DNA from 3 places in the Azotobacter bryophylli genome. Region 1 is predicted to be linked to each of the others. Evidence: riboswitches for the same ligand, from Rfam matches in the RefSeq annotation. Region 1 holds a riboswitch; each other region holds the start of a gene.
The links. A riboswitch is a leader RNA that binds a small molecule or an ion and turns the genes downstream of it on or off. The one in region 1 is predicted to bind cobalamin.
Positions count from the first base shown of each region.

Region 2: linked by a shared signal. The riboswitch ahead of cobW (cobalamin biosynthesis protein CobW) and the one ahead of btuB (TonB-dependent vitamin B12 receptor) in region 1 are both predicted to bind cobalamin.
Region 3: linked by a shared signal. The riboswitch ahead of cobG (precorrin-3B synthase) and the one ahead of btuB (TonB-dependent vitamin B12 receptor) in region 1 are both predicted to bind cobalamin.

Region 1 covers NZ_JBHRSJ010000035.1:221,362-224,561, forward strand. Annotated here, with positions in the region: gene ACFOJE_RS20045 (C40 family peptidase) at 1-500, shown strand, start outside; gene ACFOJE_RS20050 (O-methyltransferase) at 541-1,215, shown strand; cobalamin riboswitch at 1,298-1,519, shown strand; gene btuB (TonB-dependent vitamin B12 receptor) at 1,633-3,200, shown strand, end outside.
Region 2 covers NZ_JBHRSJ010000004.1:20,142-23,341, forward strand. Annotated here, with positions in the region: gene cobN (cobaltochelatase subunit CobN) at 1-795, opposite strand, end outside; gene cobW (cobalamin biosynthesis protein CobW) at 812-1,867, opposite strand; cobalamin riboswitch at 1,992-2,184, opposite strand; gene ACFOJE_RS02795 (cobalamin biosynthesis protein) at 2,403-2,855, shown strand; gene cobM (precorrin-4 C(11)-methyltransferase) at 2,852-3,200, shown strand, end outside.
Region 3 covers NZ_JBHRSJ010000004.1:2,010-5,209, reverse strand. Annotated here, with positions in the region: gene ACFOJE_RS02705 (cobalt-precorrin-5B (C(1))-methyltransferase) at 1-298, opposite strand, end outside; gene cbiE (precorrin-6y C5,15-methyltransferase (decarboxylating) subunit CbiE) at 291-1,514, opposite strand; cobalamin riboswitch at 1,576-1,748, shown strand; gene cobG (precorrin-3B synthase) at 1,843-3,192, shown strand; gene ACFOJE_RS02690 (precorrin-8X methylmutase) at 3,189-3,200, shown strand, end outside.

The DNA.
Region 1 (3,200 bases):
TCGCCCTCGTTCTCGTCGCCGCACTGCTCGGTGCCTGCGCCAACCATGCTCCCGCGCCCCTGCCGGAGATCCAGCCGGTTTCGGAGGAGCTCTCCCCGGCGGCCAACGACGTGCTGTTCCGCGCCATCGGCCTGGTCGGCACGCCCTACCGCTGGGGCGGCAACACCCCGGATTCCGGATTCGACTGCAGCGGCCTGATCGGCTATGTCTATCGGGAGGCGGCCGCTCTGCAACTGCCCCGTACCACCCGCGAGATGCACGGCATGGGCATGCCGAGCGTGAACCGCGAGGCGCTGCGCAGCGGAGATCTGGTGTTCTTCGCCACCAGCGGCGGGCGCCAGGTCAGCCATGCCGGCATCTACGTCGGCGAGGGACGCTTCGTGCATGCGCCCTCCAGCGGCGGTACGGTACGCTTGGACCATCTGGGCGACCGCTACTGGCAGAAGACCTATCTGGGCGCCAAGCGCGTGCTGAACGACTCCCTGGCACGCAACCCCTGACGCCGGGCGGCCATGCCCGGCCCTCGCTGCGGAGGTGGGCATGAGCAACCGTACCCTGACCCTCGACGACTCCCTCTACCGCTACCTGCTCGAGGTTTCCCTGCGCGAGACGCCGCTCTTGAGGCGCCTGCGCGAGGAGACCGCGCGGCTGCCCAACGCCAACTGGCAGATCGCCCCGGAGCAGGGCCAGTTCATGGCCCTGCTGGTGCGCATCGCCGGCGCCCGGCGGGTCCTGGAGATCGGCACCTACACCGGCTACAGCGCCCTGTGCATGGCGGCGGCGCTGCCGGAGGACGGCGAGCTGCTCAGCCTCGACATCAGCGCGGAATACACCGACATCGCCCGCCGCTACTGGCAGGAGGCCGGGCTGGGCGCTCGCATCGCCCTGCGCCTGGCGCCGGCGCTGGAGAGCCTGCAGGCGCTGGAGCGCGAAGGGCAGGGCGGGCGCTTCGATCTGGTCTTCGTCGACGCCGACAAGACCGGCTATCCGGCTTACCTGGAGCATGCGCTGCGGCTGCTGCGCCCGGGCGGGCTGGTCCTGTTCGACAACACCCTGTGGGGCGGCCGGGTGCTGGAGGCCGCCCCGGAAAGCCCCGACACCCGCGCTGTCCAGGCGCTCAACCGGGCGCTGCGCGACGATCCGCGGATCGAGCTGTCGCTGCTGCCGCTGGGTGACGGCCTGAGCATCTGCCGCAAGCGCGAGACGGCCGGCTGAAAGCGCTCCTATAGAGGCGTCATGAGCGGGATTCAGACGTTCACGGATTTTCCTCAATTGACTCGGTGCGTATTTGCTCTAATCTGCGCGTCTTGCTTCAGGTGCCCTGGTTACCCAGGGTGAAACAGGGAAGCCGGTGCGCTCCGCGATCTCGCGGCGCAAGGCCGGCGCTGCCCCCGCAACGGTAGACGAGTCGAGAAGCCGCATCGCAATGCCACTGTGTTTCGACACGGGAAGGCGCGGTTTCGGGAACCGCACGGTTCCGCTCGTGAGCCCGGAGACCGGCCTGTCGCATTCCAGGGCATCGCGGAGGGCTTTGCCGGCTGCGCGGGGCCGTTCGTGGCCGGCGCACGTCCCTTTCTCTCCGCCTGCCGTACAGCCTTCAGGCCGCGCGGGTGGCGCGGCGGAGAACCGACCTTGAGACGCAAGCCCCGTTCCGGGCCGGCAGCCTGCACGCTGCTCGGCTTCGCTTTTCTTCATCATCCGGCCCAGGCCGCCGTCGAACCGCTCACCCTCGAGGGCGAGCTGGTGACCGCCAGCCGTACCGCGCAGACGGCGAGCCAGAGCCTCGCCGCGGCGACCCTGATCGAGCGCGACGAGATCGCGCGCAGCCAGGCGCAGACCCTGCCGGACCTGCTCCGGCGGGTGCCGGGCGTGTCCATCGCCAGCAACGGCGGGATGGGCAAGCCCAGCTCGCTGTTCATGCGCGGCACCGAGTCCGACCACGTACTGGTGCTGGTCGACGGGGTGCGCGTCGGCTCGGTGAGCAGCGGCGGCGCCGCCTGGCAGGACCTGCCGGTGGAACTGATCGAGCGTATCGAGGTGGTCCGCGGGCCGCGCTCCAGCCTGTACGGCTCGGAGGCCATCGGCGGGGTGATCCAGATCTTCACCCGCAAGGGCCGCGGGCAGGGGGCCAAACCCTTTCTCTCCGCCGGCTACGGCAGCCACGACACCTACGAAGGCAGCGCCGGGGTTTCCGGCGGCAACGGCCGCGGCTGGTACAGCCTGGCGGCGAGCGGTCTCGGCACCGACGGCATCAACGCCGAGCGCGTCGGCACCTGGGGCTACGAGAAGGATGCCGACGGCTACCGCAACCTGTCCGGCTCGCTGCGCGCCGGCTACCGCTTCGCCAACGGCCTGGAGCTGGACGGCAGTCTCCTGCGCGCCTGGACGCGCAACGCTTACGACCAGGTGAACGGCGAGCGCACCGCGGGCTTCTCCGCCCATGCCCGAGGCGAGCAGAACGTCTACGGCGGCCGCGCGCGCTTCAGTCCGTTCGAGCCCTGGCTGGTCACCCTGCAGTTGGGGCGCAGTGAGGACAACTCCGACACTTACCAGGACGGCGCCTTCTATACCCGCTTCGACAGCCGCCGCGACTACGCCAGCTGGCAGAACGACCTGCGCCTCGCCGCCGGGCACACCCTGACCCTGGGCGCCGACTACCAGCACGACCAGGTCGACGGCACCACCGACTACGCGCGGGACTCGCGGCGCAACTACGGCGCCTTCGCCCAGTACCTCGGCGAGCTCGGCCGGCACGACTGGCAGCTGTCCCTGCGCCATGACGACAACCAGCAGTTCGGCGGCCGCGACACCGGCAACGCCGCCTACGGCTTCGCCCTGAGCGACGAGCTGCGCGCCACCGTCTCCTACGGCCGCGCATTCAAGGCGCCGACCTTCAACGAGCTGTACTACCCCTACTACGGCAATCCGAACCTGGCGGCGGAGACCTCGCGCAGCCTGGAGGCCGGTCTGTCCGGCCAGCACGGCTGGGGCCACTGGTCGGTGAACGCCTACCGCACCCTGGTCGACAACCTGATCGCCTACGATTCCGCCCTCCAGGCGGCGGGCAACGTCGACAAGGCGCGGATCCGCGGCGTCGAGCTGGTGCTCGGCAGCCGCCTGTTCGGCTGGGACTGGAACGCCAACTACAGCTGGCTCGACCCGGAGAACCGGGGCGCGGGCGCCAACCGCGGCAACCGGCT
Region 2 (3,200 bases), on a different contig from region 1:
GGTATTGAGGATCAGCGCCGCGTCGGTTTCGTCCAGCCAGTCCTCGACCTGGGCCAGGCAGGCCGGCTCCTTGAGGCTGGCCACGGCGATCGGCAGCGGGTTGAGGCCCTGCGCGGCGAGGCGCGCGCAGAACTCGTCGACGAAGGCGGTGTTGGCCGCCTGCAACTGCGCGCGGTAGAACAGCAGCGCCGCCACCGGCGCGCCACAGCGCCAGTCGGCGTGCCACAGCGCCGGGGTGCCGCTGCCGCGGCGCGGGTGGTAGACGGCGACGCGCTGCAGCGCCTGCGGCTCGCGCCACTCGCCGGGATGGCCGAGCCAGCGGTCGGCGAGGAAGCGATACAGCTGGCGGGCGTTGTCCAGCCCGCCCTGGCGCAGGTACTGCCAGGCGCGCGCGGCGTCCTCGGCGGACACCGTGCTCAGGCGGGTCAGCTCCGGGTCGGGGCGGTCGTCGCCGGGCACCAGGATCAGCGTGGCGCCGGCCTCGCCCAGCTCGACCAGCTGCTCGATGCCATAGCGCCAGTAGCCCACCCCGCCGTGCAGCGAGAGCAGGATCACCCGCGCGTGGCGCAGCACGTCCTCGACGTAGAGGTCCACCGAAGCGTGGTTGCGCAGTTGGCCGGGGTTGGCCAGGCGCAGGCTCGGGTAGTCGTCGCCCAGCTCGCCGGCGGCCGCGGCCAGCAGCGTCAGGTTGGAGTCGCCGCTGCACAGGACCACCAGCTCGCCGGGGGTCTGGCCGAGGTCGGCGATGCTGTCGTCGGGGACGAAGCCGCCGGGCTGGGTGCGCAGGAGGTGCATGGCGTGGGCTTCTGGCTCAGCGGGCCAGTGCGGCGCGCAGCTCGGCGTCGATCACCGCGGCATCGAGATCCTGGCCGATGATCACCAGGCGGGTGGCGCGCGGCTCGCCTTCGCGCCAGGCGCGGTCGAAGTGCTTGTCGAAACGCTGGCCGACGCCCTGCACCAAGAGGCGCATGGCCTTGCCCGGCACGGCGACGAAGCCCTTGACGCGCAGCACGGCGTGGCGCTGCACCAGCTCGGCGAGCGCGGCGAGCAGCAGGCGCTCGTCGACTTCCGGCAGCTCGACGCCGAAGGAGTCGAACTCGTCGTGGTCGTGGTCGTCGCCATCGCCGTGGTCGTGGTGGCCGGGACGGGCGTCGATGTGCAGCTCGGCCTCGGCGCCGATGCCCAGCAGCACGTCCAGCGGCAGGCGGCCCTGCTGCGCCTCGACGATCTTCACCGCCGGCGGCAGCTCCTCGGCCACCTCGGCGCGCACCGCGGCCAGCGCGGCGGCGTCGAGCAGGTCGGTCTTGTTCAGCACCACCAGGTCGGCGCAGGCCAGCTGGTCCTCGAACAGCTCGTGCAGCGGCGATTCGTGGTCGAGGTTGGGGTCGGCGCGGCGCTGCTCGTCCACCTGCTCGGGGAAGGCGGCGAAGGTGCCGGCGGCCACCGCCGGGCTGTCGACCACGGTGACCACCGCGTCGACGGTGCAGGCGTTGCGGATTTCCGGCCAGTTGAAGGCCTGCACCAGCGGCTTGGGCAGGGCGAGGCCGCTGGTTTCGATGAGGATGTGGTCGAGATCGGCGCGACGCTGCACCAGTTCGCGCATCACCGGGAAGAACTCTTCCTGCACGGTGCAGCACAGGCAGCCGTTGGCCAGCTCGAAGACCCGACCGGCCGCTTCCTCCTCGCTGCAGCCGATCGAGCACTGCTTGAGGATCTCGCCGTCGATGCCCAGCTCGCCGAACTCGTTGACGATCACCGCGATGCGCCGGCCGGAGGCCGAGTCGAGCAGGTGGCGCAGCAGGGTGGTCTTGCCGGAGCCGAGGAAGCCGGTGACGATGGTGACGGGAAGTTTGCTCAGGGATTTCATGGGCAGCCCTACGGGTGCGGCGGGCTGGCATGACGAAGGGACGCCGGGCGCGCGGGCGCCGGTCGTTCGGGTTCGCCACCGGATCACCCCGCCCGGTTGTCGTGGAAGTCGGGGAGCCCACGGCAAGCGGACTCCGGCGAGGCAGGTCTCCTGGCTCACGGTTGGCGCTACACGCCATCCCCTCGCCTTCCCGCCCTCGGGCAGTGGCGCAATCAAGGGGCTCGAACCGTCTACAGTTGCGGGGGCAGCCGCGGCGTCGCACCGCGTTCCCTCTTAGCTCCGATCGCCGCCGGAGAACCTCGAAGCGCGCAAGGCTACGCAGGGTGCGGGCAGCGGTCAATCGCCGCGGCGCTGGTTAGGGTAGGCAACTCGCGCAGCGATTGCCTACCGGGCAGGCCGGCGCCGGAGATTGGTAGAAGATCGCTACGCGAGTCTTCTACCCTACGCGACTCATACCCAGCGCCGCGGTTGACGCTGCGCGGGCGGCGTGCTGTCCTACGCGCCCCTCGCCATCCGCCCGCCCTGCCCGCCGCCGATGTCCGCCGCCCAGCCCCGTCCGCCCCGCCCGTCCCGGCTCCATGTCGCCGGACTCGGCTGTCGGCGCGGCTGCGCGGCCGACGAACTGCAGCGCCTGCTGACGGACAGCCTCGGCGAGCTGGGCCTGACCCCGGCCGATCTGCACGCGCTCGCCACCCTAGACGGCAAGCTGGCCGAGCCGGGGCTGGGCGAACTGGCCGCGCGCCTCGGCCTGCCGCTGCATGGCCTCACGGCCGAAGAACTGCGCTGCTTCGAGGCGCGGCTGAGCGCCCCCTCGGAGGCCGCCCGCCGCGCCACCGGCAGCGCCGGGGTCGCCGAGGCCGCCGCCCTGGCCCTCGCCGAGCGCCTCGCCGGCAGACCGGCCGAGCTGGTCCTGACCAAGCGGCGCAGCGCCGCCGCCACCTTCGCCCTGGCCCGCGCCGGGCACGCCCCCGAATCGGAGCATCCATGACCGTGTTCTTCATCGGCGCCGGCCCCGGCGCCGCCGACCTCATCACCGTGCGCGGCCAGCGTCTGATCCAGCGCTGCCCGACTATCCTCTACGCCGGCTCGCTGGTGCCGGAAGCGGTGCTCGAAGGTCACCACGCGCACACCGTGGTCAACACCGCCGAGCTGGACCTGGAGACCATCGTCGACCTGCTCGCCGCGGCCCACGCGCGCGGCGAGGACGTGGCCCGGGTGCACTCCGGCGATCCCTCGCTGTACGGCGCCATCGGCGAGCAGATCCGCCACCTGCGCCGCCTCGGCATCCCCTACGAGATCGTCCCCGGCGTCACCGCCACCGCCGCCTGCGCGG
Region 3 (3,200 bases), on a different contig from region 1:
AGCGCACGCCGGGGCGCGGATCGAGCGCCACCTGGGCGGTGATCAGCGCGCCGTGGGTGGCGTCCGGGTCGTCGCCGCCGTCCTTGAGCGTGCCGGCCTCGGCGCCGCCTTCGCACGGCCGGCAGAACTCCAGGAGCATGCTGACCCGCTGGCCCCTGGGCAGGACGATCTCCACCGCGTCGCAGGCGGCGCCGCCGAGCAGCAGGCGCGCGGCGGCCAGGCTGGTGGCGGTGGCGCAGCTGCCGGTGGTCAGGCCGGTGCGCAGCGGGCGCGGCTGTTCCGGGGTTTCCTCACGCATCGGCGGCGGCCTCGATGGGCTTGCGCACGGCGAGCAGGGTGATCGGCAGCGCCTGGCGCCAGGTGTCGAAGCTGCCCAGCGGCCGGGCGTGGGCGATGTGCAGGCGCAGCAGCTCGCCGCCGTGGCGGGCGTGCCAGTCGATCAGCCGCGCCTCGCTCTGCAGGGTGACGGCGTTGGCGATCAGCCGTCCGCCCGGCTTGAGCGCCGCCCAGCAGTCTTCCAGCACCCCGGGTACGGTGACGCCGCCGCCGATGAACACCGCGTCCGGCGCCGGCAGGCCGCCCAGCGCCTGCGGCGCGCTGCCGGCGACCAGCTGCAGGTGCGGCACGCCGAGGGCGTCGCGGTTGTGGCGGATGTGCGCCTGGCGGCCTTCGTCGGCCTCGACCGCGATGGCGCGGCACTGCGCATGGGCGCGCAGCCACTCGATGCCGATGGAGCCGCAGCCGGCGCCGACGTCCCAGAGCAGCTCGCCGGGCAGCGGGGCGAGGCGGGCGAGGGTCACCGCGCGCACGTCGCGCTTGGTCAGCTGGCCGTCGTGGCGGTAGGCCTCGTCGGGCAGGCCGACGGTGGGCGGCAGCGGCTGCATGGCGGCATCGCTGCGGCAGTCGACGGCGAGCAGGTTGAGGGCGGCGCCCGGCGGCAGCTGCCAGTCGTCGGCCAGGCCGTCGATGCGCCGCTCCTCCGCGCCGCCGAGGTGTTCCAGCACGCTGAGGCGGCTGGGGCCGAAGCCGCGTTCGCGCAGCAGCGCGGCGACCTGCGCCGGGCTGTCCGCGTCGTTGCTCAGCACCAAGAGGCGCGCGCCGGGGTAGAGGTGGCGGTTGAGCGCGGCCAGCGGGCGGGCCACCAGCGACACGCAGGTGCAGTCCTGCAGCGCCCAGCCGAGCCGCGCGGCGGCCAGCGACAGCGAGGAGGGCGCCGGCAGCACGCGCAGCTCGCCGGCCGGCAGCTCGCGGGCCAGGCTGGCGCCGACGCCGTAGAACATCGGGTCGCCGCTGGCCAGCACGCAGGTCGGCGTGCCGCGCCGAGCCAGCACCGGGGCGAGGCCGAACGGGCTGGGCCAGGTCGCGCGCGCGCCGGCCACGCAGCGCGGCAGCAGGGCGAGCTGGCGCTCGGCGCCGACGATATGCGCGGCGCCGAGCAGGGCGCGGCGCGCCGTCTTGCCCAGGCCGGCGAAACCGTCCTCGCCGATGCCTACGATGGTCAGCCAGGGCGTCATGCGATCTCCTCGTGATGGGGCCCGGTTGGCGCGTCGCGCAGCCAGGGCGTGAAAAGGCAGGCATAATAGCGCGCTCGCCGGTGCCCGTTCAGGGCCGAAGAGGGAACACGGATCGCCGTGGCTGCCCCCGCAACTGTCCGCAGCGAGTCCGCCACACAGGCCACTGGGCAACCGGGAAGGCGTGGCGGACGCCGAGCTGCCAGCCAGGAGACCTGCCGGCCAAGCCAGTCGCGCGCGCCGACATCGGGCGGGGTGTACCGATGCTGCCGACCCGTCCGCCGTGCGCGGACGGCGCAGGGTCGCCGCGCGATGCCACCGGGTGACCCTGTTGAACCATTCGCTTGACGCGGCCGTGCCGCGACCTTCCGCCTGTCCCGGCCTGCTGCGCATCGTCGCCGCGCGCGACGGCGGCATCTGCCGGATCAAGCTGCCGGGCGGCCGGCTGGACGCCGCCCAGGCGCGCGCCATCGCCGCGGCCGCCACGGCCTGCGCCGGCGGCGTGCTGGAGGCGACCAACCGCGCCAACCTGCAGATCCGCGGCGTGCTGCCCGGCCGGGAGGCCGAGCTGATCGAGCGCCTGCTGGCCGCCGGCCTCGGCGCCGCCAGCGCCGGCGGCGACGACGTGCGCAACCTGATGCTCAGCCCCGCCGCCGGCCACGACCCGCAGGCGCTGGCCGATACCCGGCCGCTGGCCGCCGCGCTGCTCGCCCGCTTGGAAGGCGAGCCGCGCTGGCACGCGCTGTCGCCCAAGTTCGCCGTGCAGCTCGACGGCGGCGAGGCGCTGGCGATGCTCGACCACCCCCACGATCTGTGGCTGGCCGCCCTGCCGGGCGCGCTGGCCTATGCCTTCGGCCTGGCCGGCTGCCCGCCGCAGCAGCCCGGCGACGCCCCGGCGCTGGCCGCGGTGCCGGCCGCGCAGGCCGCCGAGCTGGTGTTCGCCATGCTGGAGCTGTTCCTCGACTGCGCTACGCCCGAGCAGACGCGCATGCGCCAGCTGCTGGAAACGCTGCCGGCCGCCGGGCTGCTGGCCCGCCTGCGCGAGCGCCATCCGCAGCTGGAACTGCGTCAGGACGCCGCGCTGGCCGCCTGGCGCCGCGCCCCGGCCGCGCCGCTGTTGCGCTTCGGCGTGCAGGCCCAATGCGAGGCCGGGCTGCGCCAGGTCGGCGCGCAGGCGGTGCTCGGCCGGCTGGACGCCGCGCAGCTCGCCGCGCTGGCCGGGCTCAGCGAGCGCCACGGCGACGCCACGCTGCGCCTGACCCCCTGGCAGGGCGTGCTGCTGCCCAACGTGCCGGCAGACGCCGCCGCCGCGCTGGCCGCCGACCTGCAGAACCTCGGCCTGCTCACCGACCCGGCCGCGCCGCTGGCCCGGCTGGTGGCCTGCACCGGGCAGTCCGGCTGCGCCCGCGCGCTGGCCGAGACCAAGGCCGACGCCCGCGCGCTGGCCGAACTGCTGCCGGCCGGCGCCGAGCTGCCGGCGGTGCACCTCAGCGGCTGCCCGCGCAGCTGCGCGTCCGCCCAGGTCGCCCCTTACACCCTGCTGGCCACCGCCCCCGGCCGCTACCGCCTGCTGGCGCGCGACCCCGGCGTGGCCGGCTTCGGCCGCGAACTGGCCGACCACCTGACAATCGAGCAGGCCGCCGCGCGGCTGGCCGCTCCCTGCCCGGAGTTCCCCGCATGATCGACTAC